2 regions of the Lactobacillus juensis genome follow, and region 2 is predicted to be linked to the other one. Evidence: a T-box and tRNA genes for the amino acid it is inferred to sense, from the RefSeq annotation. Region 2 holds a T-box; the other holds one or more tRNA genes.
The links. A T-box is a leader RNA that pairs with one kind of tRNA and senses whether it is charged. The one in region 2 lies ahead of leuS (leucine--tRNA ligase), so its partner is inferred to be a tRNA-Leu.
Positions count from the first base shown of each region.

Region 1: it has a tRNA-Leu gene. The T-box ahead of leuS (leucine--tRNA ligase) is inferred to sense a tRNA for this amino acid. The anticodon was not compared.

Region 1 covers NZ_BTTS01000001.1:806,428-828,094, forward strand. Annotated here, with positions in the region: gene ligA (NAD-dependent DNA ligase LigA) at 1-591, opposite strand, end outside; gene pcrA (DNA helicase PcrA) at 638-2,890, opposite strand; gene AAA926_RS03835 (glycoside hydrolase family 73 protein) at 2,971-3,618, opposite strand; tRNA gene AAA926_RS03840 (tRNA-Leu) at 3,783-3,868, opposite strand; gene AAA926_RS03845 (ABC transporter ATP-binding protein) at 3,941-5,692, opposite strand; gene AAA926_RS03850 (MarR family winged helix-turn-helix transcriptional regulator) at 5,772-6,452, opposite strand; gene AAA926_RS03855 (SprT family protein) at 6,560-7,024, opposite strand; gene AAA926_RS03860 (glycosyltransferase family 32 protein) at 7,026-7,724, opposite strand; gene AAA926_RS03865 (oligosaccharide flippase family protein) at 7,728-9,158, opposite strand; gene AAA926_RS03870 (CDP-glycerol glycerophosphotransferase family protein) at 9,155-10,303, opposite strand; gene AAA926_RS03875 (FAD-dependent oxidoreductase) at 10,780-12,261, opposite strand; gene AAA926_RS03880 (SLC13 family permease) at 12,272-13,552, opposite strand; gene AAA926_RS03885 (LysR family transcriptional regulator) at 13,729-14,643, shown strand; gene AAA926_RS03890 (hypothetical protein) at 14,746-14,913, opposite strand; gene AAA926_RS03895 (aldo/keto reductase) at 15,120-15,968, opposite strand; gene AAA926_RS03900 (CPBP family intramembrane glutamic endopeptidase) at 16,257-16,997, shown strand; gene AAA926_RS03905 (TetR/AcrR family transcriptional regulator) at 17,327-17,911, shown strand; gene AAA926_RS03910 (GntR family transcriptional regulator) at 17,980-18,738, opposite strand; gene AAA926_RS03915 (ClbS/DfsB family four-helix bundle protein) at 19,031-19,564, opposite strand; gene AAA926_RS03920 (ATP-binding cassette domain-containing protein) at 19,626-20,528, opposite strand; gene AAA926_RS03925 (ABC transporter ATP-binding protein) at 20,532-21,599, opposite strand; gene AAA926_RS03930 (ABC transporter permease) at 21,605-21,667, opposite strand, start outside.
Region 2 covers NZ_BTTS01000001.1:3,142-13,281, reverse strand. Annotated here, with positions in the region: gene AAA926_RS00090 (pyridoxal phosphate-dependent aminotransferase) at 1-559, shown strand, start outside; gene AAA926_RS00085 (putative polysaccharide biosynthesis protein) at 772-2,415, opposite strand; gene leuS (leucine--tRNA ligase) at 2,511-4,925, opposite strand; T-box leader at 4,963-5,154, opposite strand; gene AAA926_RS00075 (phosphatase PAP2 family protein) at 5,181-5,873, shown strand; gene AAA926_RS00070 (cupin domain-containing protein) at 5,943-6,431, opposite strand; gene AAA926_RS00065 (tyrosine-protein phosphatase) at 6,680-7,426, opposite strand; gene AAA926_RS00060 (MFS transporter) at 7,564-9,018, opposite strand; gene metK (methionine adenosyltransferase) at 9,048-10,140, opposite strand, start outside.

The sequences.
Region 1 (21,667 bases), 810 kb from region 2:
GGCAAAAGTTGTTTCTCCCTTTTCATCACGTTCTGCATTAAGCTTAGCAAAAGGCTCTTTGCCCATATAACATTCGCCCCGTACTTCCGTTGTCAATTTTTCAGGTAAAGTTTGGGGAATATCTGCAATATAGCGAGCATTAGGTGTAACGTCTTCACCTACTTGACCGTTACCTCTAGTGGAAGCTCTGGTTAATTTACCGTTAGTATATTCAAGTGCAATTGATAAACCGTCAATTTTTAATTCGACGTTATAAGCAACTTCATGACCAATCTGTTTTTGTACTCTGTCATCAAATTCTTGTAATTCTTCTTTTGAAAAGACATCACCCATTGATAACATCGGAATTTCGTGATTAACCTTAGCAAACTGATTGTCAATCTGACCCCCAACCTTTTGGGTAATTGAATCTTGCGACACCAGCTGCGGAAATTCCTGTTCAAGTTCAACTAAACGATTATAGTTTTTATCATACACATTATCTTCAACTTCAGGTGTGTCTTTTGTATAATATGCATTTGCCCATTCATCTAGCTTATCTCTTAGCGCAGAAACTTCTTTTCTGGCCTCATCAAGAGTTAAATCTGCCATTTTCTTCCTCCTGATTAAAAAATAGTATTTTTTACTTCTACTTTAATTATACCTTTTTAATTGGTGCAAATGCTGCTAGAAGCCGCTTAATTCCTTTGCCACTGAATGCAATATCTAGCTCCATGTCTTCGCCTTTACCATTAACCTTAGTTACAACGCCTCTTCCCCAAGACTTATGTTCTACTTGATCACCAACATTCCATCCCTTTTTCTCAGCTCCAACTGCACCAGCGGGTTTGATTTTAGGAGTGTAAACCTGTGCACGGGCTCGTTCATCGCTATTAGCAAAGGGAGCAGTTTGTGTCTGGTAATTGTCATTTGAAAAAGTAATTGGAACTGAATTTTCAATATCCAGATCATCTTGATCAATTTCTTCCAAAAATCTGGATGGCGGATTATTCTGCATCCGACCATACATCATACGCGAATATGCATTAGTTAAGAATAGTTCGCGCTTAGCTCTGGTAATTCCAACATATGCCAATCTACGTTCTTCTTCTAACTGGTCGTCTTCCATTAATGAACGTGATAAAGGAAAAAGTCCATCTTCCATCCCCACTAAAAAGACTACAGGAAATTCCAGTCCTTTGGCAGCGTGTAATGTCATTAATGCCACCTGATCATCATTATTAGCTAAATCATCTTGGTCACTTAAAAGAGAAACTTCCGCTAAAAAGTCACTAAGAGCATTTTCGGTCTCATCACTGTCATCATTTTCTTCATATTCATCATCAAAACGTTTCGTAACAGACAAAAATTCATCCAAGTTTTCTAGTCTAGTTTCAGCTTCAATTGTGTGTTCTGCCTTAAGAGCAGCTGTATAGCCAAAATCCTGCAGTATTTTTTCTGTTAGACCGGTAACGCTATGATCTTTAGCAAAATTAATCGCATCGCGTAGTTTAGCGCCAAAATCACTCAGTTTGGCCGCTGCCCGAGCAGTAACGCCCGACATATTAAGGTGATCAAAAGCTCCTAGAATCGACAAATTATTTTCACGGGCAAAATCTAGAAAACGTCTGACACTAACTGGTCCAATACCACGTTTAGGGGTATTAATAATGCGGTTAAAACTCATTGAATCGCTCGGATTAGCAACCAATTTCAGATAAGCCATAACATCCATGATTTCTTTTCTGTCATAGAACTTATGACCACCGACTATTTGGTAAGGCACGTTTGACTTTACGAATGACTCTTCGACCGTTCGAGACTGGGCATTAGTACGATATAATACCGCAAAATCATGGTAAGAACGTTTTTTCTCTTCTACCTCTTCTTGAATTTTAGCAATAATAAAGTGCGCTTCATCGTCGCCACTTTGAGCACGGTAGTAAGTTACTTTTGCTCCTTCACCTTGGTCTGTCCATAATTTTTTAGCCTTACGGTTGCTATTATTCTTAATGACTGCGTTAGCGGCAGACAAAATATGGCCAGTTGAACGGTAATTTTGCTCCAGTTTAACGGTTTGAACACCTGCATCATGATAATCTTTTTCAAAATTCATGATATTTTCCATATTAGCACCGCGCCAGCCATAGATAGACTGATCCGCGTCTCCCACAACGCAAATATTTTTATATTGTGCAGCTAATGCATGACACAATTCATATTGTGCCTGGTTGGTATCCTGGTATTCATCAACTAGCAAATAGCGAAACTTATTTTGATAATAATGCAAAACAGTAGGATCAGTTTTAAACAGAACTAAGGTCTGCATGATCAAATCATCAAAATCCATAATTTGATCATTCTTTAAGCGTTTTTGATATTCCTGATAAACTTGGGCAGTTACTTTTTCAAAAGGTGAAGAAGCGCTGGCAGAATATGCATCTGGAGTAAGTAAATCGTTTTTGCCATTAGAAATAGCAGATAAAATCCTGCGTGGTTCGTACATTTTAGGATTAATATTTTGTTCTTTTTGAATATGCTTAATTAAAGTAAGCTGTTCCGCCGAATCAGCAATAGAAAAATTACTGGTATAACCAATTTTTTCTGCATCTCGCCTTAATATTCGCACACAAAGAGCGTGAAAGGTAGACATCCAGATACTGTCAGCCTGTTGTCCCAATAATTTATGCTCACGCTCTCTCATTTCAGTGGCAGCCTTATTGGTAAAAGTGATAGCCAAAATATTCCACGGCGCAATTCCTTTTTCAGCAACAAGGTAAGCAATTCTTCTGGTTAAAACGGAAGTTTTCCCTGAACCTGCTCCTGCAACAACTAATAATGGTCCTTCAGTAATCTGCACTGCCTTTTTTTGCTGTGGATTTAAACCCGCTAAAATTGATTCTGCGCTCATTTTGAATTCTTTCACCCCAAAAATTTTTTAACTATTCTATTGTACCAAAAATCATGACCATATTTTGAGTTGATTGCATTCTATTTATCAAAACGTGCAAGATTGTATTCTTCGATTAACTTAATTAATTTGTCGGCATAATTGGGGTCTGTTGCGTAACCGTCTTTAACTAAAGCATGAGCCTGCGTTTGATAGTTCTTAGCAGCCAGAACGTGACGATATTGATTTGCATCCCAAGTTGTCCCCTTCTGAAATAGCCTGGCATGAGCCCTTATAGAAGCTTCATAGGAATCATAAATTTGAAAACGAGCTTTAACAACTACCCATTTATCTTTTTCAAACTCTTTGGTTTTTAGTACTGCCGAAGTATTAGGATTATTTCCTTTGACGCCAAATAGGTTATTGTATTTTTGTGAAAGGTCGCTTTTGCCATAATCACTTTCAAGGCAGGCCTGAGCAATCGTGATGCTTGGCAAGAGATCGAAGGATTTATCTACTTCTTTAGCTATCGGACCTATTTCTCTGATAAAAGCTTTATGTTGCCTGATGATCTTCTGCCTTGCCTGTTCTCGAGCAAGCTGCTCCTGTCTAATCTGCTCTGATTGAATTGCCTGTCTGCGATAATAACGAAAAGTTGCAAAAGCAATAATCAATAAAAATAGAATTATAAATGTTCGAATGATGATCGCTGTATTAGATAATTTTTTGCTTTTTCGTTTTCTCGCCATTTGTTTTCCCTTGCTTTAAAAATCTCTTCTTAAGTATAACCTCTCTTGAGTATAAATTATGCAATGTAATTAATTTTTAAAATAAAAGTAGTAAGCTAACATAACAATTTTGCTCATTTATAATTAAGTATACAAAAAAATGGAGCCAAAGCTCCATTAAAAAATGCGGGCAAGAAGACTCGAACTTCCACGATCTAAAAGCGATCACAAGATCCTTAGTCTTGCGCGTCTGCCATTCCGCCATGCCCGCAACACATTCAATACTATAACCCAAAATTAAATTTAACACAAGACTTTTCTTACTCATTTTGTCTAAAAAGGTTTAATCGACCATTTGCTCATTTACATACTTGGCATACAAACTGTGATTTTGCATTAATTCGTGGTGAGTACCATGACCTGTAATTTTACCGTTCTCTACAAAATAAATTTGATCAGCATTAACTATCGTAGCCAGGCGGTGTGCGATAACCAATGTGGTTCTATTGACCATTAGTTTATCAAGAGCTTGTTGCACCTTCCCCTCAGATTCTGAGTCCAGACTTGCCGTTGCTTCATCCAACATTAAGATTTTAGGATTACGCAAAAAGGCTCTGGCAATAGCTAAACGTTGTTTCTGACCACCAGATAGTTTAATTCCACGTTCACCAATTTCAGTTTCCATTTGATCAGGAAATTCACGCACAAATTGATCGGCGTATGCCAATGCAAGCCCATGCCAAAGATCATCGTCAGTCATATCTCTGGTCAAACCGTAAACCAAATTTTGCCGGATCGTTCCGGAAAAAATAGCACTGTTCTGAGAAACATAGCCTATTTGGGAGCGCCAATTTGCCAGGTCAATATCCTGAATATTTTCATCCCCAATAGTGAATTTGCCACTTTCAGGCTGATAAAAGCGTTCTAATAAGGCAAAAATGGTAGATTTGCCACCACCACTAGGTCCCACAAAGGCAATTACAGAGTTGGGTTTTGAAACAAATGAAATAGATTGTAAAACGGGTTCGTTTTTAACATAACTAAAACTAACGTTTTGTGCCGTCAACGTTTTATTACTCAAATCAAAAGTATGATGACTTAAATTCTTTTCAGGTTCAATTTGTAAAATTGCTTGTATGCGTTCAGTTGAACCCAAGGCTTTTTGTATCTGTGAAAAGAAAGTTGCAAAATTAGCAACTGGTGCAATCACGTTAAACAGATATAGCAAGAATGCTACAAGAGAACCACTGGTCAAAGAACCCTGACCTACGCGAATAATGCCAAATGCCAGAATGCCTGCAAAAGCCGCCATCATTAAAGTCATGATAATCGGCTGCAAAATAGCTTCAACACGAGCATCTAGTACGCCAATAGTAAAAATCTTCTTGATCCTGTGGTTTCCCGATTCTTGTTCATACTTTTCGCCATTACTGGATTTAATTAAACGTACTTCAGACAATTTTTCACTGACATCACCGTTAAATTTAGCTGTTTCTGACTGCAATTTACGACCAAGTCTCACCATAATGCGACCAATTGGCAATAAAATTACTACCACAATAGGAATTACAGTAAACATTAAGGTAGCCATTTGCCAATCCATCACAAATAAAATGATTAATGAGAAAAAGAGTTGTATTGCGCCAGTAATAAAGTTAGGAAATTGAGAAGCCAGCAAATCTTTAATAATTCCCGTATCATTAACCAAGCGAGAACTGCTTTCACCTACTTTGGTAACATCAAAATACGTAACAGGTAACTTTAAAAGATGTCCCCATAAGCGTTCCCGAAGGCTCTTAACTACGCTTTCACCAAAATAGCGCAGAACAAATCCTCCAAGTGTTCCTAAAATTAATTGTAGGACAAAAACAATGATAATAATAATTAAGCTCGAATAATTAAAGTTATCCCACTTGCTCGTATCCACTAATTCTCTTGTTAATAGTGGTAATACTAAATTTGCTACACTTGTGATCAGACTGAGAAACAGCCCAATTGCAAATAACGATTTTTTAACATTCAAACTTTTTAACAAGTTTAAAAAATCACTGAATTTAACACTTTGTGTTTTATCTTTAAGTGACTTGAATGCCATAAAAATACCGGCTTTCCTTAGTTAGACTAAATAAAAAAGTTTTTCAATAATTGAAAAACTCTTTATCTTATCTTGCTAATTATAATTCTTCATTTTCATTATGCCAGAATTTACCCCAAAAGTCCCGATCATATTTGTGCATTTTATCATAATTGTAACAATTTTTGGTAAAGTCACGTGATTCAAAGTCATGACGGCAGTGATGCTTCCTATACATGTGGCGACACATGTCTCGCATATCAGACTTGGAGAAGTCATGGTCTTCAGCATATTTACGCCATTTTTTAATCCTTTCCATGCGGTAAGCAGGATCAACAAAATCAGTGGCTTTTTCCTTAAAATCTTCATCCCAGCCAGCAGCAATTTTTTGCAGATATTGACCAAATTGCTCCTGCTCTTCCGCAGTCAAACCGGCAAAGAAAGGCTCGGTATCTTGCTTGTCTTTTAATTCAGCCAGCTTGGCAGCCTTTTCTTTCCCAGTTGCTGTTAGATAAACACGTTTAACTCGTTTGTCCTGCTCATCAACTTCACGTGAGATATCACCTTTTAGTTCCATTTTTTTCAATAATTCAGCTAAAGACCCTGGTTTTAAAGCCAAAATTTCAGCTAAATAGTTTTGGGTTAAACCGTCTTCAAGTTTTAAAACAGCCAATACCCGTTTTTGTCCCGATATCGGTTCTTTGTTTTGAAACATATAGTAACGACTAGCCCGCAAAATAAAATGAAGTTGTTTCATTAATTGATCACTTGTTTGACTCATAATTATACTCCTTTTATGTAATAAAAAGTTAGGTACCTAATATAATTTACAATTAAATTATAGTTTGGTACCTAACAATTTGTCAAACAAAATATGTTAATTAGCTTTTATTTAACTTCTTTATAACTGACTAATTTTAACCTACCGCCGCATCTACCACAGCCATAGCGACGTAAATTAATGCGCCGAACCCGCACAAACTGTTGTCCGCATATAGTGCAAACATACAAATATTTTGCTTTTCTTTTGCGTTTGAGACCTATGTCTGGGGCATATCGCGAACCACCTACTTTATCAAGCAAAATCTTGAAATCTTGATCTTTGTGGCAATATCCTTTATGAGTTAAGTGCAAATGATAATGTGTTAATTCATGCTTAATAATGCCAATCAATTCTTGATAATATTGCGGCACTAAAAAATGCGCATTAATTTCAATGTGGCGATCATCTAAATGATACCGACCACCAGTTGTTGTCATGCGCTTATTAATTTTTACTTGGTGCTTAAACTGTCTGCCAAAATACTTAAGAGAAACTTCTGCCACCAGGTTCTGTAATTCTTCTTCAGTCAGATTATCTGAAAACTTTGGCATATAGTGCTGCCTCTTTTTTCGTTTTGATCCTGACTTTTAAAGCCGTCACTATTTTTCTTTTCAGTGGCTTAGCTCCTTCCATCCATGTTCCGGTAAAAACATGGATGGTCTTTGACTGCGCAGAAGGATTACAAAGTACGCCATCCGGATAAACGTGTATACCGGTCTGCAATTGCTGCTCCTTGTTATTAGGCTGAGCACCATATTTATTTTTTAAAATGTCAGACACCGATACAGTATTGACTCCCGCCAATTGGTCCTGCTTATCAAATGTAAAATCTCGGTCATCATAATAAGAAAGCATGTCTTTAATCAGTGGATGACCTTTTTCAGCGCCAAATACTGCTGTAAAAGGATTATCCTTATTTTCAAAGCCGACAAAAGCTTTATTATTTAACAAATCGTGTAAATTATCCAAGACTAAAACATCCGTATCCATATAGATACCGCCCATTTCATAGACTGCTTTAGCTCGAATGTAATCTGAAACAAAGGCCCATTTTTTAGCTTGATATGCTTGTTCTACATATTTATTTTCGTGAATATCAAAGTTGTGTTCGTTCCATTCAATAATTTGATAATCCTGCAAGTGCTTTGACCAGGTCTTCATGCAACGCTGAATATTTTGTGGCTTAGGGTTACCCCCTACCCACACATAATGAATTATTTTGGGAATCATTTATTAACCTCTGGTAAAAAATTTTTTCAATAACAAAATTATGTCTTGATTAAAATCAAGTTTTAACAAAAACATTAACGTGATATATAAAACAAACATAATGATAGATTTGACTAGCATGTTCAGAAATGCTGATGAAAATAGTTGTGGCAGAAGCATCCCTGCTGCCAAAACAATAATCGCAATTAGGAAATATTTAGGAATTTCACGAAAAGAATATTTAAAATCATAGCCATCACGAACAATCCATAAACGCAAAAGCAAAACTATAAATTCTGTTATTAAAATTGCAATCATTGCTCCTGTTGCACCGTACAGTTGATCCAGAAAATAGCTTAATATTACTTCCAAGAAAGCACCAACTATGACAGGAATGGCATAATCTCGGTCTCGATGATTGGCAAGAGCAAATTGATTGGCAAAAACCCCACCAGTTGGAATCATTATGATAGTCAAAGTGAAGAAAAACATTAACGGCGTCATCGGGATAAATTTATGTCCAAAAAAGAAAGGCACAAATTCTTTAGTATTCGCCATAATAATAACTGCAAACAAAGTTCCCAGCATCACTGTCGCTTCCAGGGATTTTTTTAAAACTATCCGTTGTTCTTTTTTACCTTCACCCGCCATTTTAGGCATAATCACTAAGGAAATACTGGTTACAATTCCCAAAACCATGTTAGAAATTCTTTGGGAATTGTCATAAAAGGCAACCTGCGTCGAATTTTGAAAGAGGCCCAAGATAGGTTTATCGAGAGAAGTATAAATTTGGGTTGCAATTTGCGGAATCAAAAGGGTAATAATTGCTTTAACAGTCGCGCGATATTGGTAAAAATGTTTGACCGGCCCACCAACATAGCGGTGAATGTCAAACCAAAAAACAAATGACCCTAACATAGTTGAAACCGACATAATCAACATATACTTCCAAAGATCACCCGGATTTTTAACCCATAATAAAATCAATATAACAGATACTAGCTTAACGGCAGTATTTTTTAAAACCACCCGGCCAAAATCGGCCAGTCCCTGAAAGAACCAGGAAATATCCACTTGAGCTGAAATAAGATATGGCACCATTAATAACAAATATTGACCGTACTTAATATGGAAAAAACTGGTAACAGCAATCACTATCACTATTGTGACGAATCCAGCTATGGCCTGAAAGTACCACAATCCCCAAAACGCTTTGGTTAAATCTTGACCACTGCCAAAAGCTCTAATCTGCGAAATGGTCCTCATACCAATATATGACACAGACAGGGTACAGAATATCATTAAGAACTGAACAATATTATTCACATTACTATAAATACCATATGTTTTAGGGCCCAAAATTCGGGAAAGGTAAGGCACGGTTATTAGTGGTACTAATACCAAAAAAATTTGGTAAACCGCATTATATAGAATGTTTAAAAATGTTCTTTTCACAACTTACCCTCTATTTTTAACAATTTAAATACATTTTCACAGTTTGAATCGGTCTGCACTTCATTAGTTAGATTTAGCCAGTAGTGCCGCTTCTGACTGAATTGATCTGGCATTATAAGTGCCTTAATAAGTTCCTGCTGTGTTTTCACGCACACTCCAGGCACAATTTCTTCATAAGGTCCCATTAAAAGTCCCCGTTTTTTTTCGTATTGCCGCAAATAATTGGTAATAAATATGATTGGTTTGTCAATATTTAAATAATCAAAATAAATCGAAGAATAATCAGTAATTAAAAAGTCTGTATTACCTAAAAGTTCATACAAATCAATATCAAGTTGATACAAGTAGTCGTTATTGAGAAAGGCAATATTTGAAAAGTCACTTTGCAAGTGTTTAAAAAGGTTCATTTCATAAGGATGCAACTTTACTATTAAATACTGATGGTTCTTTTTTAAAGAATTATTCAGCTTCACAGCATCAAAATCAGATATTGTTAAGAAATTGCCCTGCTTAATCTGCGTCATAATTTGTCGATCATCCATTTCGTAGCGAAAAGTGGGCATGTAAATTCCAATTTGAGCGCCTTCATCTTCAGCTTTAAATAAGTCAGCTAATAATTTCTTTTTACTAATAGCAGGATTTTTCAAAGCGTCTAGACGAGGAAAACCAGTTTTTTGATATTTCTTAGCTTCAATCGCGCAACAAGCACTCATTAAACTTTCATATAAATCGCTGCTCGAGCACACGATATCCGCATTTTTTTGCCATAAATTAGCATTACGCTGATCAGTTTTGAGACTAGTATTATTAGCCATAAATCCCATGCGCTTGAGTGGAATACCATGCCAGAATTGAATATTGATTTGACTAGCATGAACTTTAAATGGTTGGTGTGTCGTTAACACAAACTTTGCTGCACCAATTTGGCGCCAAGTTTTTAAAGATAAATGTGAAGACGGCCAGGGCTCTACAAGGGTAACCTCGTATTCGGGATGATTCTTTTGCAAATATTTACCAAACAAATAACCATTTGACCCTGACCTACCTGCGCCATTAAGAATCACCACTTTATTATTTTGCACTGGTGTAAAACGAGCAATTAACTTCATTGCCGCTAAATATAAACGAAACAAAAAATTTTTCATTATTCAACTTCCCAATTTTTTACCTAGTATAAGGGTACAGAAAAAGCCTGAGAGAACTCAAGCTTTTTTGCTTTATTTTTTAGTTTTTTAATGATTCTAACTATATAGAACTCTCGAAATGCTTATACTTGTAATAAAAACCATTTTGCCAATTTAGTATCAATCTCATAGTTTCTGATTTATCAGGAACGGTTTCTGAAAAATTATTTGGCTCGTTATCAGCAAATGTTGCCACTGGACCAACAATTAATAAGTCCAATGTATGGCTAATTTTTATCTATTATAGTTTTTAAAGAAAAGTTTGATATTATAGTAGGACTTGTTCTATATTTCAAAATATTTTACAAATGTTATTTTTACTCTTGCGAAACTCTTAAAATTTAGAAAAACAAGAAGCCTGTCAGATAATTACTTTGACAGGCCCTTTTTGTTACAAAATTAAGTTTTTTATTGCATAAAACTAAGAAATAAAATTACTATTTAGCAGCATACTGACCTGCTAATCTCCCAAAGGTTTGAGCATGACTGCATGTTAAACCAGGGACTCTGTCTTCGTACGAACCCCAGAAAAATCCTCCTGAACAATTACCGGCAGCATACAAGCCTGGAATTGGTTGATTAGTACTATTAAGCACTTGCATGTACTTATTGATATGCAATCCATCTAAAGTTGCTAGTAAAATACCGCTAAACCACGCACCATAATATGGTGCACCTTCGATCGGCAGCAAACGTGATTTTTCCTTGCCGAAATCCTCATCTACACCTTTATGAGCCAGTTCATTATATCGAGCGACAGTCTTTTCTAATTGATCTTGAGGCAATTGCAGCTTTGTAGCCAGTTCAGAGATTGTATCTGCTTTTTGCACCAGACCTTCTTGAATCTTTTCTTCATTTTGTTTTTTGCGACCAGCTATCTCTTTATTCCCCGGCCAGCCAACACGGGAACAGCCTAAAGTATGAAACTCTTTTAAACGATTCATAGTTTCTTCATTCCAGATTAAAACTTCAATATTACCCGGCTGATGCATTAAAGCATTCATGTCAAACTGATAAGGCGCACTCTCATTGAAAAATCTTTGACCATTTAAGTTGACCTTTAAAAAGGGGAAGGACCCAATATTGTATTGATTATTTCTCCAGTCAATGTGATACGTGTCCTTGGTGTTTGTACCTACGGGAACGGCACCTCGATCAAAAATAATTGATGCTGCCTCATCATCCTTAACAGCTCCTACCTCTAGAGCCGCAATAATACCAGAACCATCATCACGAGGACTTTGGGTAAAGCAACATTTCTTCAAAATTGTAGGATTCCATTTTTGCAATAGTGCTTTATTGGCCCCATAACCTCCGGTACATAAAATAACGCCCTTTGTTGCACTTATTTCATAAACTTCATTTGTCTTAGTATCTTTTACCTGAACACCAACGATTTTTCCATCACTTGCAGTTAGTAAATGTTCAAGTTTAGTATTAAATCTATATTCAACACCTAATTTACGTGCGTAATCAATGAGGTAATTGCCATAATCCTTATCATCGGAGTGATCATCTTTAGTTACATGATGTTCAGTTGGAAAAGCCTTATTGATCAAGGTTTCATAATGCGCATCTTTTTCACTGTACAAATGTGCCCCATTTGGTTTTAGAACTTTTTCTTCCAGCCAATCCATGGTTTTACCAGAATTTTCTACCCATGTGCGTATTAAGGATTGGTCAACATTATCTTGGGTAAAAGCAGTTAAAAATTGTACTAAGTCTTCTTTGTCAATATGAACCCCCGCCTGATTTTGAGCTTTAGAATTTACTCCTCCAAGCCAGTGACGAAATAGGTGCTCGACCGTACTGCTTTTATCAATTACTAAAACTTTTGTTCCTGCTTCAGCTGCTGCCGTTGCAGCAAAACTACCTGAATTAGAGCCACCTACTACAATAATATCAAATTTATTTTTCATTTTTATCTCCTTATAACGGGTACATTAATTGTGTTACTACGCAGCCTAAAATACAAAGTATGACGGCTAGAGGTAATCCACACTTTAAAAAATCATTTAATTTATAACCACCTGCATCCATTATTAGTGGCAAACTATGCCCACCAATTGGTGTTAAGAAACTAAAAGAACTTGCGGTAGCAGCAGCCAGAACTGCCCCTCTGGGATCAAGTCCCATTCTTAAACAAGTCAGTGTCCACAAAGGTACCAAGATTGAAACAGCAGCTAAACCACCAATCAAATTTGCTATAATGATTGCCACTAAGAAAAACAGACCCATCATTAAAAATGGATTACTGATGCTCTTAGCAACGTTTGCCATAGCATTGCCTACCATTTTGCCGGCACCAGTAGCTTGTAAAGCATCAGCTAATCCCAGCATTCCAGCAATTAATAAAATAATATTCAAGTTTAAAGCATTTAGAGCTTCTTTATTACTTAAAACACCAGTTAATACCATCAGTAATGCACCTGCTAAGGCTATAATATATGAATCAACATGGATGTATGATGAAAAGATCATTAAAATTATGGTAACAGCACTAATTGAAATTCCTAAAATATTCTTACTTTTTGGTAAGACTTTCTCCTTTTTATTTTTTGAATACTCGGGGGAAGATTTTTTAAGATCATCATTGCTCTTATTCGGCAGCAATTTTGGGCCAATAAAAGTCATATAAAGAATAACGGCTACCAAAAAAGGTATTCTGGCAATCAAGAAATCGTTGATATTAACGGGAGCTTTAGCTCCTAACTTCATCATGACACTTGACCAAGACATATTTAAGGCACCTACGCCTAAAAACCAAGAGCCAGCGGCAGAAACCGCAGTGACTTCAAAGGGATATAAAATTTTACTTCTCGATAGACCAATATCGTCGCAAATGCCACAAAGTATCGGCAGCATAATAACTAAGGCAATTGTACCGTTTGATACTATGGCTAAAAGCGCTGCAATTATACAAGTAAAAAAGGTTAACAATCTTGGATTATCTTTAAATTTTTCGACAAATTTCGCGGCTGTTGTAATAAGCGTGGTTTTCTGTATTCCCTTTCCTATTACAAACATTGCAGCAAACAAAATTACGGATGTATTAGTAATATTTCCAAACGCTCTTTGAGGTGGTAATACTTGAAAAATTGCTAAAGCAAACATAACTATGACGCCAATTAATGAAATTGCAATTTTCCCAGAAATGAATGCTATAATAACGGCTAACATTATGAGTAATGTTATAGTCATTGGATTCATGATATTCTCCTTATCTTCTATGTAATTGAACTGAAAATTTTTTATTTTTACTACATCTCAATCACTGCCTTCGTTTTATTAAGATTGTTTTCGCTTACAGAATTGAGTTTATCATCGAGAAAATTGTATGATTAATATGAAAGAGAATAGATGTATAGCAAATTAGAATAAATAAAATGAACTCCACACAAATTAAATGCTTCCTATCCCTAGGAAAAACCTTAAATTTTACTCAAACAGCTCAGGAATTATATCTCGCGCAACCTACAGTATCTAAAAATATTCACAATTTAGAAAAAGAAATTGGAGTTACCTTGATATGGCATAATCATAGGCAAATTCAACTTACAAAAGAAGGACAATACTTTTATCAAATACTGTTAAAGTTGACAACTGAAATGGAAAATGCAATCAAAAAAATGCAAGATAGCAAAATAACTACTCTTCATACCATTTCAATTGGTTATTCGGGATTGCCTTTTGAAAAACAATTCTTGCCTATTTTTATTCAACTCATGCAACAGAGAAGCAAATGGAATATTGAACTTAAAGAAATCAGTCTAAGTCAGCCTGGAATTTTAGATAAAATAGCAAAACATGAAATTGATTTTATGATTTATCAGTCAGACTTTTTCGCACAAAATAGTCTGCCATACTCACCGATGATCGAAGCAGGTTTTTCGGTGATCATCCGTAGAGATAGTCCGCTGAAAAAATACGCTCAAGTGCCAATTTCTGCATTAAACAAAAAAATTTTTCTCTGGGATGGTAAGACTCCCTTATCTTCTGTAGCAAAATTAAAAAGAGCATTAAAAGAAAAAATTTCTGATAATGCTCTTGAAATTCAAATTATTCATAAAGTTTCGCTAGCTACAATGCTGGTTCAAGCAAAAGATGGCATCGCCATTGTCCCCAGTTTTGCCTATGATTACAATAATCAAGATGTGTTTTATCGCTATCTTGATTGGGATTATACAACTAAATATGGTCTGGGATATGTCAAAGAGAAAGAAAGCGCGCCTTATTTTAAGGACGTGATAATTAATATGCGCAAGGCAATAAATTTGATCAAAGAGAAATGGAATAATTAAACTTAAGTCTGATAGTATTTCTTAATTGTCACAACCATCAAAGTTGTTTTTTTATTTTACTAATTGTCTCGGTTTACTTGCAAACAAAATTTTTCCACTCTCTTATCCAGCATACGATTCAATATCAATAACCAAATCAGCTTGACCAATTAAACATAAATTATGTTCGACGATGATTATAGTTAAATCGCCTTCTGCAATTGTGTTTTGCAAAAAATCAATTAAATTTTGAATATTATATTCTTGTAAACCACTTGTGAGCTTATCCAAAATTAAAATTTTACTTGTTTATTTTATAAAAATTTGACTAATTTGGGACGTTGCAGTTTACCATCGAAAAAAGTATCTAAAGATTGATTCAACTTAATATAATTAAGACCTATTTTTAAAAACAGTCATTGGAGATTTAAGAGTAAGACAGCTTGCAGCTAAAAAGGTGTCCTAATTTTGGGGTTCACATCACCTTGCACTATTTTTTAATATATTGCTAGGGGCTCTTTATGATCGGGCTTCGGATAAGCTTGTTCCAAAACTTGTAAGTCTTCCGGAGTTAACTCAATATCTAACGCTTTCAGATTAGATAATAAGTGCTTTGAACTACTACTTTTTGGTATCGCCATAACATCTGGTTGTTGCATTACCCAAGCAAGCAAAATTTGATAAGGACTTGCCTCGTGTTTCTCAGCAACTTGTAAAACAGCCTCGTTTTTCATCATTGTGCTGCCCATTTTTGGTCCACGTCCTAAAGGACTATAAGCAATTAGTGGAACGTGATGCTCTCTTTGCCAAGGTAAAAGACTATATTCAATTCCCCTGGTTTCTAAATTATATAAGTCCTCATTAACTACACAATTTTGGCCTTCCGGCAGTTGCCATAATTCTTCCATATCATCGATGTCGAAGTTTGATACGCCCCAAGACCGAATTAGTCCTTCATCCTGCAGTGACTGCAGTTCTGAAACAGTCTCTGCCAGAGGTACCATACCGCGCCAATGATAAAGGTACAGATCCAAATAATCAGTTTGCAATCTTTTTAGACTGGCTTCTAAGCTTTGTCGCATTTTATGGCTAGAAGCATTTTGCGGCAAAACCTTGGAAATTAGGAATATTTGTGATCTTTGATAGGGCTTTAGCGCCTCAGCTACTAATTCTTCCGAACGACCGTTACCATACATTTCGGCTGTATCAATCACCTTTAAACCTACATTAAGTCCTGCTCGAATAGCTTTGATTTCCTCTTTTCTAACTTTGGGATTGTCCCCCACTTCCCAAGTTCCAATACCTAAAGCTGGCAAGACCTGATTATTGATAGTAACTTTTTTCATAAGTTGCCTCCTTATGTTTCCATCTTAAACTATTGTGCATATATGATTATTTAAATTTTAGCGTAAAACTCAATTTTATATAACCTACACTATAAATTTTCAAACCTAATATAATTAATTGTAACACTTGTTCCACTAGTCTCTATTTGTGCAAATCCACCTTTAAGTTGAAATATCAAAACATTAGCAAAAACTTAGGTAAAATCATATTGTATTATTTTTCACAAGCTTTGCGATTGTATTTTTTAGAGTGGCAATATAGAATCAAAAATAAAAAGGTGAATTTCAATGAAAAATAATTTAACAAATTCATTTCACTTATCTGGTAAAAAATGGTTACTAATATTATTAGCGAATATAATTGCCTACTGTTGTTTAATCATGCCTGGTATACAAGTGCCAGACTACTTGGTCTTTGATGAAAATCATCCCTCTTTAGCAGCTGCTTGTTTTCAATTGTTAATTGTAACCATTTTTTTAGTAATTCAAATAATCGGTGTACAAATTGCTACTGACAAAAGATGGCACCAATTATTTCATGTACCACATGCTAAAGAATGGCTTTGGATTCTTATCTTTTTTATCTTTGCCTATATCGTATCCGTTTTATCGGGAACTATTTCTCAAAAATTATTTGGCTCTGTTTCGGGTAATGCAGCTGCAGGATTGACTATGAAGACGCCTCATGTTTGGTTAATTTTCCTTTATCAACGCTTTAGCAGCGCTATCCAAATACTGGGTGAAGAATTCTTAGCGATTATGCCTTTATTAGCTGTAACCCAGTTAGCTAATTCTTACCATATGCCTCACCCTTTATTATGGGGTAATATTGTTTCGGCTTTAATATTTGCCCTACTGCACTTGTCAACTTATGACTACAATTTTGGTTATGTCATATTAGGATTGGCATTTACACGTCTAGTTTTAAATTGGGCTTTCATCAAAACCCATAATATTTGGGTCAGCTTTTTAGTCCACTTCTTATTTGATACATTAGCTTTCCTAATTTTATTGTTAGCGACAAAGTAGAAAAGTATTTTTGAATAAATTTAAAATCATAACTGAAATTTTTTAGGTTATGATTTTTATTTTCGCGCTAAATTAGATCTTCTTAGGAAAAAGAAATGATACTCAGTTAGAGGCTTAGATGCCTACTTTACGGCAACTCAATATTGCTTACAAGTCTACTATAGAATAAAAAATAGTTTTAATTTATAGTAGTGGATTTTTAACACAATAACAAATGTGATTATGTGTTTTATATTTGGCGCCTTGTTAGTTAATGTGATAATTGTTACAATTAGACACAAGCAGTCAAAGTTGAATATTCAAAAGTTGAGTTAAGGTGGGTAGTCAAAATGAGCGGTGATGTTGAACAAAGAATCTTATTAGCTTTTTCACAATTATTAATTCACAATGGCTATCAAAGAACCACTACTAAAAAAATTGCTCAAGTTGCTCGAGTTAACGAAAGCACCTTGTTTAGGCATTTTAAAGATAAACACGGCATTTTACAGCAACTTGTATCTGAGTACCATAATGATATACAACTAATCGGTAAAAACTATCAGTTAGTCGGCGATTTAGAAAAGGACATTATAAATTTGTCTATTATATGTCAAAGCTTCATAGAGCAACATCTAGCATTGTTTTTAACCGGTATTCGTGAATCTCAAAATTTACCGGAACTGCAAACAGTGATAAAAAAACTACTTGATTTACTCAGAGAAATTTTAACTGAAGAGTTTGAGCAAATGCAGCAGAAAGGAGAAATTGCTAAAGATATAGATAAAAAGATTGAGATTGACAACTTAGTTTTACTCAATTTAGGTCAAGCTATCATGCAGCATTCTTTTCCTAATTCTGTTTTTCAAACTCAGTCAAACGCTTTTGTGCAAAATAATATTCGCACCTACGCTCACCATTTAAAGCCTGGAAATTAACAAAACAGTCAGTTGAATTTATTGTCCAACTGACTGTTTTTTATAATGAAAAATTTGCAAGTATATGATCACTTTTTGTTATTAAGATAAATATTGCTGTCATTTTTGGAGTCGATAGTATAAACCATTTTATCTCCTCTTACCACATAATGTGAAAACTCTAGTGGTTGATCAAATTGATTATAAACAGTCTTGTTCACATCAAATAGTGGCACTACATTTGTTAATGCCAATAATCTAGCTTGCTCACTGCTGGGTAAGATGGTACTAATTTCACGATATGAACTTGCTAAAGTTTCATGATACTTATCTGCTAGGTATTGGTATAGTGAAGTGTCTTCATGAATATTTGTGAGCAAATCAGGAAAACGTTCACCTGATAACCACGCCTCATCAATTGCCATCGGCACGTTTCCTGTTTGGGATATTCTTTTAATGTAGACTAAATCTGCTTGTTCAGGCAATTGTAAAATCTTAGCAATTTGAGCATTTTGTAATATTTCTCTTCTTAAAATGACCTTTTTATTTGTCTTAGATCGCGACTCAGCAAATTCAGAAAATCCTTCAATTTGTTCCAGCCTCCCCGTCAACTTTTTGACATTAACATAGGAGCCTTTACCCTGGATAGTAACTACCAGTCCTTCATCGGTCAGTAATTTCAGGGCTTTACGCACTGTTATTCTGCTAACCTGATATTTTTGACATAAATATTGTTCACTTGGCAATTTTTCGTCAGTTTTTAAGATGTTTTGCTGAATCTTTTGTTTAATATCTAAGTAAATTTTTTTGTAAAGTGGTACACCAGCAATTGTTTTGACAGAATTCATTATCACACTTCCTTAATCATTCAATATTACTAAATTAAAATAGAAATAACAAACTCAAAGATTAGTATAACAGTATTTTAAGTTTAAACCTGTATGAAAAGTTTGGGCGATTATAGTAATTAAATAACTCTAAAATTATTTTAAATGCTGTAATATTGACTTAGAGCCTAAGCTGTATATTTTTTTACCAGAATTTTTTATGAATAAGTGGTCAAACTTTTGATTTATTTAAATAAGTGGCTCATTCACAACAAAAACCGTCAGCTTTTATGCTAACGGTTTTCATGAACCCTTATTTCAAGGATCTTTGATATTTTCGTAACTTCTTTAAAGCCCATTCATAATGACTGCTAGTATTTGCAATGAAGTAAGTACCCAATGCATTATTACCAGTCCAAGGAATAACATTTTTTTGAAAGAGTTGTTCTTCCGTAAAGGTATCAAGCAAAGCCATCGTTTGTGTATGACTAGTTGCCAGCAGCTTTTCTGCTTCTGCAAGTGAGGTAGATTGGTGCTTTTGCCAAAATCCTTGATTCATTTCACCATAATTGCGCCAATTATACCCTTCAGGCAGAAATTCTTTGCTTTTACCGGATTGATTACTCTCAACCCATTCTAGCAACAATTTTTGCCATTCATATAAGTGCATCAAAACATCACGTACATTATGATCTCTCTTCCAATGAGCTTCTTTTAATTTACTCGTATCAAAATTGAAACTGCCAGTGCGAGCTTTTTCCGGCAACTTAGCAATTAAGTCAACTATCTTTTGGTATGACAAATTACTTGCATCAACTAATTCTTGCTTGCTTTTAGGACGTGGCATCTGTTTTTCCTTTTCTTGATAATATTAAAAATTAATTATCAATATTTTATCATAAAGGGTTTTACTTAGTCCACGACCCATCGTCTATTACATAGTGACCATTGCCTAAATCTGCCATTTCCTTATTTTCATATTGTTGCCTAAAAGCATGATAATTTGATAATTTTTTATTTTGTTCAGCTACTGGATTAGTAGTGGGGATAGCAGTTAATAAACTTTTAGTATACGGGTGTACAGGATCGTCAAAAATTGCTTCTGTTGGTCCAATCTCGACAATATGTCCTAAATGAATTACTCCTATATGACTTGAAATATGTTTGACCATTGCCAAGTCATGGGCAATAAAGAGCATGGCACTGCCACTTTCTCTTTGTATTCTTTGGAGTAGATTGACAACTTGAGCTTGTACTGAAACGTCCAAAGCAGAAATAGCTTCATCCGCAATAATAAGTCTAGGATGCATGATAACTACTCTGGCAATACCAACTCTTTGTCTTTGTCCACCCGAAAGTTCTTGGGGGTAACGATTGACAAAGGATGAATCAAGCCCTACTACTTTCAGCATTTCAATAACCTTTTGCAGTTTTTCATCCTTAGATAATTCTGGGTAATGAATATCTAACCCGAGCTTGACTATATCACCGACTTTTTTACGAGGATTTAGTGAAGACATAGGATCCTGAAAAATCATCTGCATGTCTTTGCGCAATTTAGCAGTCTGCTTTTTACTTAACTGACCTGCTATTTGTTCACCTTCAAAAATCACCTCGCCTGCAGTAGGCCAATAAAGACGAATAATAGAGCGGCCAATAGTGGTTTTTCCACTTCCTGACTCACCTACCAGGCCAAAAGTTTCACCATTAGTAATATTAAAAGAAACATCATCTACCGCTTTAACTACTTTTTTATTTGCAACGGGAAAATATTGCTTCAAATGATGAACTTCAAGGATATTTTTAGTCATTGCTTATGATGCCCCCTTCATTTTTAAAATTCGCTTTTGCAAAACTGCCGGAATTGGTACTTTGGGAGCCCTCTTATCTAAGAGCCAAGTTGCAGCGTAATGGTGGTCATTAATTTTAAACATTGGTGGTTGCTTTTTAAAATCAATGTTTAAGGCGTACTTATTTCTCGGAGCAAACGCATCACCAACAATCGGCTGTGTCAAGTCTGGAATCGTGCCTGCAATAGTTGGCAGTTCGTCAACTTTTTCATTGATATCAGGTACTGATTCAAGCAGTCCCCAAGTATATGGGTGGCGAGGTTCAAAAAAGATATCTTGACTTGTTCCTGTCTCAACTATTTTTCCAGCGTACATGACGTTCACATAGGTTGCAATATTAGCAACTACTCCCAGATTATGAGTGATAAAAATGACAGATAATTTCCTACTCTTCTGGATATCTTTAATCAGGTTCAAAATTTTAGCCTGGATAGTAACATCCAAACCCGTAGTTGGCTCGTCACAGATCAGTAAACTGGGATTTCCAGCCAAGGCTATGGCAATAACAATTCTCTGTCTCATCCCTCCAGAAAGCTGATGCGGGTACTGGTTTTGCACAACTTTCATGTTTTGAATACCAACAGTTTCAATTAAGTTAAGCACTCGTTCATTGATTTGCTCCTTGTTCATTTCAGGATGAGAAGACTTAACTGCCTCAGCAATTTGTTTGTTAATTTTCATGGTGGGGTCAAGAGAGGTCATCGGGTCTTGAAAAACCATTGCTATTTCTTTGCCCTTAATGCGATTTTGCATAATCTTAGGACTAAGTTTTAATAAATCAACAGTTTGCGGACCATTTTCAGTCTGATAGGTAAAATTGATCTCACCAGATTTAATTATTTGATTGGCCTCTTTTTCGCCCATGATTGGTTTGACACTGGCCGACTTACCACAACCGGATTCACCAACTAAAGCAACTGTTTCTCCCTTTTTTACCTGATAACTTATCCCTCTAACAGCTTGTACTTCTCCATGCTCGGTATGATAGGCCACCTGTAAATTTTTTATTTCTAAAACTGTTTCAGTCATAATCTTACCTAACTTCCTTCAATAGCATCCCGTAAGCCATCTGCAATAATATTAAAACTCAGCATAATTAG
Region 2 (10,140 bases):
TGATCATGTTTATAGCGACTATCCGAGCACCTACAAATATCAACCAGTCTCAACTGACATTTCTCATCAAATATTAGTCAGCAGTTTTTCCAAGACTTTTGCTATCCCAGGAATACGTCTAGGCTATGTGATTGCACCTGCCGATATTATTGAGCGTGACGGTTATTATAATGAGGGAATCACTTTTAGTGCCCCAACTATTAGTCAATTCATTGGTGAAATAATTTTAGAAGAACCAGATCAATATACCCGTCATATTGAAGAGATTGGAAAAAGAGGTAAAAAACTAACTAATTTGCTTTCTACAAGTAAGTATTTTGCTTCCTCTAAGTATCTGGGAGGCCTGTATATCTTTATTAAAATTCCCGATGAAATCAAAGATGTTGATTTATACTATAAGCTATTAGAAGACCACTTTCATGTAATTGTCGCCAAAGGTAGTGATTTGGAATACTCAGACAGATACTTTAGAATTTCCCTATCTACCGAAAAAGATGCTTTATTTGAAGGTATGCAGAAGATTATTGACTGTGTAGACTATACTTTGAATTATAAATAATTGCATGCCTAAAATTCAAGCCAATAAAATAAATATTATATTTAGGTTTAAATTAATAAACTCTTTGCTTACTGAGTTTTAATTCCGTTAGCGAAGAGTTTTTTATTTAACTTTTAAGTTCATTAATAAAATTGTTCTAAATGTATTTTGCCCAAAGAAAAAACTTGATACCGTTTTTACTACGGTACCAAGTTTTAGTATTAGCTTTTTGCTTATGCATGAATATGCAATTTTTCTAAGATAGGAATAATTTTATCGCCCAGTATCTTTTGTGCCAGGTCAGATTTAATTGCTGCAAAACCGTAGAACAAACAGCCTATAACAACAGCAACAATAACGATTACTAGCGACTGCAAACTACTTGCAGGATTCAAGAACAATTCAAGTCCTTTTTCTACTGCCAAAACAATTAAAAACATGGTTACAGAAAACGCAGTAATTCCGATAAAACGTCTTCTTGTTCGATCTTGGTTGAAATTATAGCCAACTTTAAGGTGTTTTAAGGCCATAAAGATAATAACGAACATCCCTAAATTAGTAGCAATCAGGGGCCCAAAAACCTTAAACAAATAGATCATTGGATATTGCATCAAAATTTTAATAATTAGTCCTAATACTAAATATTTAATTGCAAGACCATTTTCTGATAGGCCTTGTAAAATCGCCATCAATACAGTGAATAAACCTAAACTAATTGCTGTAAATGATGAAAGGTATAAAACATTTGAACCTAATTTATCGTAACCATAAAAAATGGTATAAACTGGTGTAGAAATTGCTGCCATACCAAAGGAGGCAGGAATCATGACAAATAGAAATAGATCTAAAGTATTGCCTATTTGATCAGAAATACCTTTAAAGTCGTGCTTCGTGTGGGCTGCTGATAATAAAGGAATTGCTGTCACTGCCATCGCGCTGGCAAGAGAAACAATAATCATAATCAGTTTGTTAGCATTAAGAGCAAAAAGTGCATACCAAGTCTCAATTGTATTATTAGAGGCATTAATTAAATTAGCAATCATAGGATGAAAGGTATATTGATCCACCAGATAAAAAAGCTGGATACCAGCATCAATAATAATAAACGGAACTGCTTGAGCAATAATTTCTGCAAAAAGTGCAGATGTTGAAACTTGTATTTCATTATTAGAATTTTCAACTAATTCATTAAGCTTGTTACGCCTTGAAAATAAGAACCAGGCTAGAATACCTATACCAAAAACTGCTCCGATGGCTGCAGCTAAATTTGACTGCACAACAGCATCAACAAAGTTACCGTGTTGCACCTGCATAATTACATAAGCAGTTAACAACATCCAGATAACTCGCGCCAACTGTTCCACAAACTGAGACATGGCCGATGGCATCATATCCTCATAGCCCTGAAAATATCCTCTCATGATGCTTAACACAGGAATAATCAAGATAGCATAGGACAGACTACGCATCACTTTTACCTGCCTGGGATCAATCTGTGAGCCGTTAGAAGCCAAAAAAGGCGAAGCAAAGTACATAATTGTCGCAGAAATTATGCCCAAAATTACCATCAAAATCAGACCACGATGAAAAAGTTTACGTCCTACACCATACTCATTAAGCGCATTATATTTTGCCACCTGTTTCGCAACGGCACCAGGAATACCTGCTGTAGATATTAAAATAAAAATACTATAGATATTATAACTTCTAGCAGTTAATGCATTGGCAATATTGCCGTAAGGTGACATCCAATAAAACCATGGAATAATATAGAGTGCTCCTAAAATACGTGACGTAATAGAGCCAAAAGTCATCCATGCACTGCCCTTAATGAAGGTATTTTGTGTATTTTTTTCAGATAAATTATTTTCTCTCATTAATATTCCCTAAATCTAGTTTACTAACTATATTATTGTGAATGAAAAAAGGCAATTAACAACAAATATACTTTGCACTTTAGGAAAAATTAACTTTATTTAGCTACAATATTGACAATTTTATTCGGTACAACAATGACCTTTTTTACATCTTTGCCTTGCAAAAACTTCTGTACGTGTGGCAGAGCCAGTGCCTGCTTTTGAACTTCATCTTTATCCAAATCAACAGCAGCTGTGAAATTCCCACGCAATTTGCCATTAACTTGTACCATAATTTCAACAGTCGACTCAACTAATTTAGCTGGGTCATAGGCTGGCCATTTTGCAAACGTCACAGATTCATCATGACCAAATATTTGCCAAATTTCTTCCATCATATGAGGAGCAATTGGAGCCAAGAGGGTAATGAAACCTTCTGCATATTTTCTTGGAATAGTTTTAGCTTTTTGTGCGGCATTAACAAAGACCATTAATTGAGAAATTGCGGTATTAAAGTGTAAATCATCAAAATCTTCAGTTACTTTTTTAACAGTTTCATTATAAATTTTATCTAAAGTACCGTCGTTCTCCTCTACGATGTTTTCTTGAGGAATAGCTTTGAGATCCAGATCGTTAACAAATAAGCGCCAAACTCTGTCTAAAAACTTCTTGGTTGAAGCAGGGCCATTATCATCCCAGTCAATAGAAGCATCAAGAGGTCCCATGAACATTTCGTACATTCTTAGACTGTCTGCACCATATTCATCGATCACGTCATCTGGGTTAACCACATTACCCTTCGACTTGGACATTTTATCATGATCTTTCAGGATTAATCCCTGATTGAATAATCTTTGGAACGGCTCTTCATTTGGAACAACGCCTAAGTCATACAGAACCATATTCCAAAATCTAGCATAAAGCAGATGCCGCACAGCATGTTCTGCGCCACCAATATAAAGATCAACTGGCATCCATTTCTTTAGCATTTCATAATCGGCTAATTTATTATCATTGTGCGGGTCAACAAAGCGCAGGAAGTACCATGAAGAACCTGCCCAGTTAGGCATAGTATTAGTTTCACGTTTACCCTTACGGCCGTTTTTATCAACTACATTAACCCAGTCTTTCAAGTTTACTAAAGGACTTTCAGGTGTGCCTGACGGCTTAATATCAGTTGCGTGTGGTAAAACCAGTGGCAATTCATCTTCAGGAACTAAAGTAGTTTCTCCATCTTCCCAGTGAATTACTGGAATTGGCTCCCCCCAATAGCGCTGCCGACTAAATTCCCAATCACGTAACTTGTAATTAACTTTTTTCTCTCCAGCATGATGCTCAGTGAGCCAGGCAACAATTTTCTCTTTAGCATCTGCAATATTGAGTCCATTTAAAAACTCTGATTCAATATGTGGACCATCACCTGTATATGCCTCTTTTGAGATGTCTCCACCCTTTATTACAGCCTTAATTGGTAAATTGAATTTCTGAGCGAACTCATAATCACGAGTGTCATGAGCTGGAACAGCCATTACGGCACCAGTACCATAACTGCCAAGAACGTAATCGGCAATCCAAATAGGAATTTCTTGGTTGTTTACAGGGTTAATGGCATAGGCACCTGTAAAGACTCCAGTTTTAGTTTTATTTAAATCTGTCCTTTCAAGGTCGGACTTAGATTCAATTTGCTTAATATAGGCGTTAACTTCATCTTTATGACCGTCAGTCATTATTTTCTGAACTAATTTATTTTCAGGCGCTAAAACAGCATAGGTAGCACCAAATAAAGTGTCTGGCCGTGTACTAAAGACGTCAAAAGTCTCATTGGAATTCTTAACCTTAAAAGTAATTTGTGCACCTACTGAACGACCAATCCAGTTCCGCTGCATTTCCTTAATGTTTTCTGGCCAATCAAGATTGTCCAAGCCTGCAAGAAGACGATCAGCATATTTGGTAATTCTCAACATCCATTGTTTCATGTTACGGCGATATATTGGGTAGCCGCCACGTTCAGTCTTACCGTCAACAATATCTTCATTGGCAACAACTGTACCTAAATCAGGTGACCAGTTAACCGGTGCTTCCGCCTCATAGGCCAAACCATTTTTATACATTTGCTCAAAAGTCCATTGCGTCCATTTGTAATATTTTGGATCACAAGTGGCAAGTTCCCTGTTCCAATCATAGGAGAAACCCAAAGTATTGAGCTGCCGTTTAAAATTAGCAATATTTTCAGTAGTAACAACAGCGGGGTCTTGTCCAGTTTGAAGAGCATATTGCTCGGTTGGCAGACCAAAAGCATCCCAGCCCATTGGATGAAGCACATTATAGCCTTGACTACGTTTCATTCGTGCAACAATATCGGTTGCTGTGTATCCTTCTGGGTGTCCCACATGCAGTCCTTTACCAGATGGAAAAGGAAACATATCTAAAACATAATAATTTTTCTTTTTCGGGTCATTACCGGTTTTAAATGTTTGATTTTTTTCCCAGTAATCCTGCCATTTCTTTTCAACAACTTTGTGATTGTACATATTTTTACCTCATAAAAAAAGTCCTATGAAATTTTTTTCATAGGACGAATAATCGCGGTACCACCTAAGTTCCGCACCAAAGATGCGACACCTCTTGCCCCTTAACGCGGATAGCAAACGTTAGATTTGTTCCAGGCTCAGTTCACAATCTATTTTTCAAGTCTTGCACCTTCCGACTCTTCTCTATAGAAAAACAAAATTGCTACTAGTTCCTGATCTTTATTTTTTGACCAATAATGATTATAATTTACCACAATGAATAAAAAAAACAAGGGGAGAAAGTTTTTGAACAAAACAATTCAAACAAAAAGAGACACCATAGTACCTGCTACAATCTTCTTGATTACTTATGCAGCGTGGGCAATTTTGGTTGCTTCCGAAAATCAGTTTATCCAAAAATTTGATCAAACTGTCATAAATATTATTTGCAACAACAATCCTGCCGCAATCAAATTTGCAACTACATTTACCAATTTAGGTAATACTAACGTGATTATGATTGAAACGATCATCTTGGTAATTGTTTTGGCATTTTGCAAAAAATTTGCTTATGCATTTTTTACTGCTGGAACAATGATTGCGGCTAATGGTTACAACTGGATCATCAAACACGCAATAGCTCGTCACAGACCGCTTACCCAACACCTTGTGGCCGCTCACGGCTACAGTTTTCCATCAGGACATTCCGTTGGCAGTGCCACATTATTTGGAATTTTAATTGTTTTAACAATTTTATTAATTAAAAATAAAGCCATAAAAACTGTATTGTGCATCATTTGGGCCTGCTTTCCAATATTAATTGGTTATACAAGGATTTTCAACCATGTTCACTACCCCTCTGACGTAGTTGGCGGGTTTTTAGAAGGAATTGCATTTCTTTTAATTGGCTATTCCTTCCTTTACCATTATTATTTAGAAAATCAAAGAGCACAAAGTACTATTTATTAAGTAAAAAAGAGTTCTTATCAATTAGTGATAATTCGAACTCTTTTTTGCTACCTCAATTTAGAATTTAGCTCAGTCAATTGCTAAGCGATCAATGACCTCTTGATATCCGGGGTACTGTTTTAATAAGTCTGCTTTTTTAAGCATCTCAAAGTCATGATAATCAAATCCTGGTGAAACAACACAACTTACTAAACAAAAACTGTTTGGTTTAGTAACTTCAGATGCAAAAATGGTGTGTTTGGGAACTTTAAACTGCATACATTCTCCAGCTGAAACATTTTTGCCTAACTTAACAGCTGAATATTTACCATCTGGAGAAATACAATGAATAGTAATCGCTTCTCCATCGTGGTAATACCACATTTCATCATGGTTCAGTCGGTGAAAATGAGAACAACTCGTATCATCAAGCAAAAAGTATATTGAAGTGTAATAAAATCGATTCCCATTGCTGTCTTCATCATAAAACTGTTCATCACTAGTATAAACTTGCCTGAACCAGCCACCTTCTTGATGAGGTTCAAGATTTAAATTTTTGATATAGTCGTCTCTTTGCATTTTTTCTCCTTAATAAATGTCGAATAATTAAATTCCTTTATTATAAATTTAGCTCACTTTGTCTTTATTGTCAGCTTGTCAGCTAAAATTTTTTATACGTAAACAATCTCTATTGAAACTAATATTGTACATTCTTTATATTGGTATGAAACTATTATTCAAAATTAGTAGTGAAGGAAGTCTAAAACTTAAAAAGTGGTATGGTGCCAAAATTCAAGGAACATATCATCTTTTTGTTTATTTAAATTTTAGACTAAATAAATTTGCCTCATTTTGCTCTTAAAATCACTCGGTAAATTCAGTCCATTAATCAGGTAATTATCAAAATCCCCATAATTTTGCCTAATGGCAGAAAAATACCGTTCTAAATATGACTTTTGAACCGTTAAAGCTACAGCAACATCTTTTAATTGTGAACTTGTTAATTGGTCTCTTAGGTAGTCCAAAATTTCCTGATTTTCCTGCTTGCGCGCTTCAATAGTTTTTAGATAATCCGTTAAGATTTGATCATTACTTACTCCCAGGCTTTTCAAAATTAAAGCTGCTGCCACTCCTGTGCGATCTTTGCCTGCAAAACAATGAAATGCTGTCGGAACCGGATCATCTACGATAGTCATTAAAAATTGATGGTAGCCATTTTGAGCAGATTTCTGTAATGCTAATTCTTCATAGGTGGTAAGCATATCTTCTTCAGCCTGATTATTACCAGAAACAATTTCATCAACACTGGCTTGATTAACCTGAGCATCTTTTAAAACATCAATTACAACGTAATCTAATCCGGACCATAAATAATCCGGAAATTGTTTTCTTTCTTCCTCGCCCCTAAAATCAAAAACTCTCTTAATTTGATATTTATCTTGTACTTGTTCTTTTTGATAAGGAGTCAAGTTATACAATTGCCCACAGCGAAAAAGTAAACCGTCTTTTACTTTTCTTTCTGCAAATCCAGTGTAACCACCTAAGGAACGCCAATTAGTAATTTCCCTTGCCATTTTTCTACTCCAGTTATTTATTAAGTTTAATATTGCTTATTATAATTTTTAAGGCAAAATATTTCTACTAATGAAAAATTTTTAAAATAAAAAACCTGCTGGCAAATAAACCGGCAGGTCTGTTATAAATTTAAATATTAATTAGTATTCTCTTTGCTTTTATAAATACAGTTAAAAATAACAGATATTATTATAGCAACAAGCGAAACGAAGTAAACGCCTTTTAAAGCACTAAAAAGTACTTGTCTCAATTGTGGAATTAAGTTCGCAGATAGTTCTTGGGCTTTAGCTGATGAAACTATTTTGTTCATCATGCCTTGTGTCAAATTCGGATGTTTTGCAAGTTGATGTGCCACGACAGTATTAAAAGTAATACCAAAAATGGAAACCATCATAGTTTGACCTAAATACCTCATTAGAGTGTTAAAGGAAGTGGCAACACCAATATTTTCTTTAGAAACTAAAACCTGTGACCTGACTTGCGAAGCGGTTAGAACTCCACCAAAGGAAAAGCCATTAAGAGTTGCTATGACACAAAAGACCCAAAACGGAGTATGAATAGGAACAAGCAATAACATGCAGTCAGCAATCAGCAGGATTGTAAGCAATCCAAAGAAGGTTTTTCTTACACCCCAGCGACTCAACATGCCACCGATCAAAAATGAACCCACAACCCACATAACAGAGCTTGGAGTTACGGCAAAACCTGCAATAGTAGCAGAAGTACCATTAATCCCCTGCATCCAGGTTGGAATATAAAATTCAAAGCCAATAACTACTCCGGCAACAAGCAGGGTAATCATATTAACAGCCAAGAACTCTTTGCCCTTGAGCATTGACAGTGGCATAATCGGATCATCCGCGCGCTTTTCTTCATGATAAAAGATAATTGCGCTGACTATGATTAGTACAATTAAAGCAATAAGCATAAAAGGATTAAGAGTACCTAAATCTTGTAGTGTAAACATTAAGGTTAAAAGCAAAACAACTAACCAAAATGTTCCTTTAACATCAAGCTTTGTCTTTTGCTTATTCTTTGGTTCATTTAAGAAAAAGACAACTAATAAAAGTGCAATGATACCAATTGGCACATTAATGTAGAAAACCCAATGCCAAGAAAGATTTTGTACGATAAAGCCACCGAGTAATGGAGCAATGACTGAAGCTACGCCCCAAAAACCAGAATTTAGACCCAGCATTTTTGTTCTTTTTTCCAGACTGTATAAATCTGCAATTATGGTCATAGCCACCGGTTGAACGGCTCCAGAACCCAGACCCTGAATAACACGGAATAAAATTAATTCAACCATATTCTGAGCCTGACCGCAAAGAGCAGATCCAATCACAAAAAGAGCTATTCCAAATAGAAAAATTGGTTTACGCCCAAAGCTGTCAGCTAATTTGCCATATAAAGGAGTTGATACAGCAGTCATAAACAAAAAAATGGAAACAACCCAATTCATAATTTCCAATCCGTTCAGATCAGAAACAATTGTCGGCATTGCAGTAGAAACGATTGTACCTTCGATGGCAGTCATAAATGTCGTCATAAAAATCGCAATCATCACTACTCGTACATTTGTCTTCTTCACAATTACAACTCCTTCATTAGCTGCTAAAATTATTTATTTTCATGAACAAAATTTAAAAGATCTTGAACTTTATCAGTTTTCTCCCATGGTAAATCAATATCTGTTCTGCCAAAGTGTCCGTAAGCTGCTGTTTGCTCATAAATTGGCCGCCTTAAATTAAGCATTTTAATTATTCCCGCGGGGCGCAAGTCAAAGACTTTACGTACTGCTTTTGTTAAGAGTTCGTCACTTGCTTTACCTGTTCCGGCAGTATCAACCATAACTGAAACTGGATGAGCAACACCAATTGCATAAGCTAATTGAACTTCACAGCGATCAGCCAAGCCTGCAGCAACAATATTTTTAGCCACATATCTGGCAGCATAACTGGCACTGCGGTCAACCTTTGTCGGATCCTTTCCAGAAAATGCACCACCACCGTGGCGAGCATAGCCACCGTAAGTATCAACAATAATTTTACGTCCAGTCAGTCCTGAATCACCCTTAGGTCCACCAATAACAAAGCGACCTGATGGGTTAATCAGAAACTTGGTCTTTTCATCAAGGTATTTAGCAGGTATTACCTTTTTAATTGCCAAATCTATCATAGCTTGGCGAATCTCTTCGTTTGAAACCTGATCATCGGTCTGTGTTGAAATAACAACGGTATCTACACGTGTTGGTTTTTGTTTTTCATCATATTCAACAGTCACTTCTGCCTTAGCATCGGGTCTAAGCCAAGTTAAAGTACCATCTTTGCGTAGCTTAGCAACCTGTCTCATCAAGCGATGAGCAAGCGAAATAGGCAGAGGCATTAATTCAGGCGTTTCATTGATTGCAAAACCAAACATTAAGCCTTGATCTCCCGCCCCGATTTGATCAAGCTGATCTTCGTCAGATTGATTTTCACGCGTTTCAAGAGAATGATCAACGCCTTGAGCAATATCAGGTGATTGTTCATCAATATCAATTAAGACAGCGCAATTATTGCCATCAAAGCCAAGTTCTGGTTTATCATAGCCAATTCTCAAAACTGTCTTGCGAACAATTCCTTGAATATCAACATAAGCACTAGTTGATATTTCACCAAAGACATAGACAATACCAGTATTGACGATGGTCTCACAAGCTACATGAGCTTGA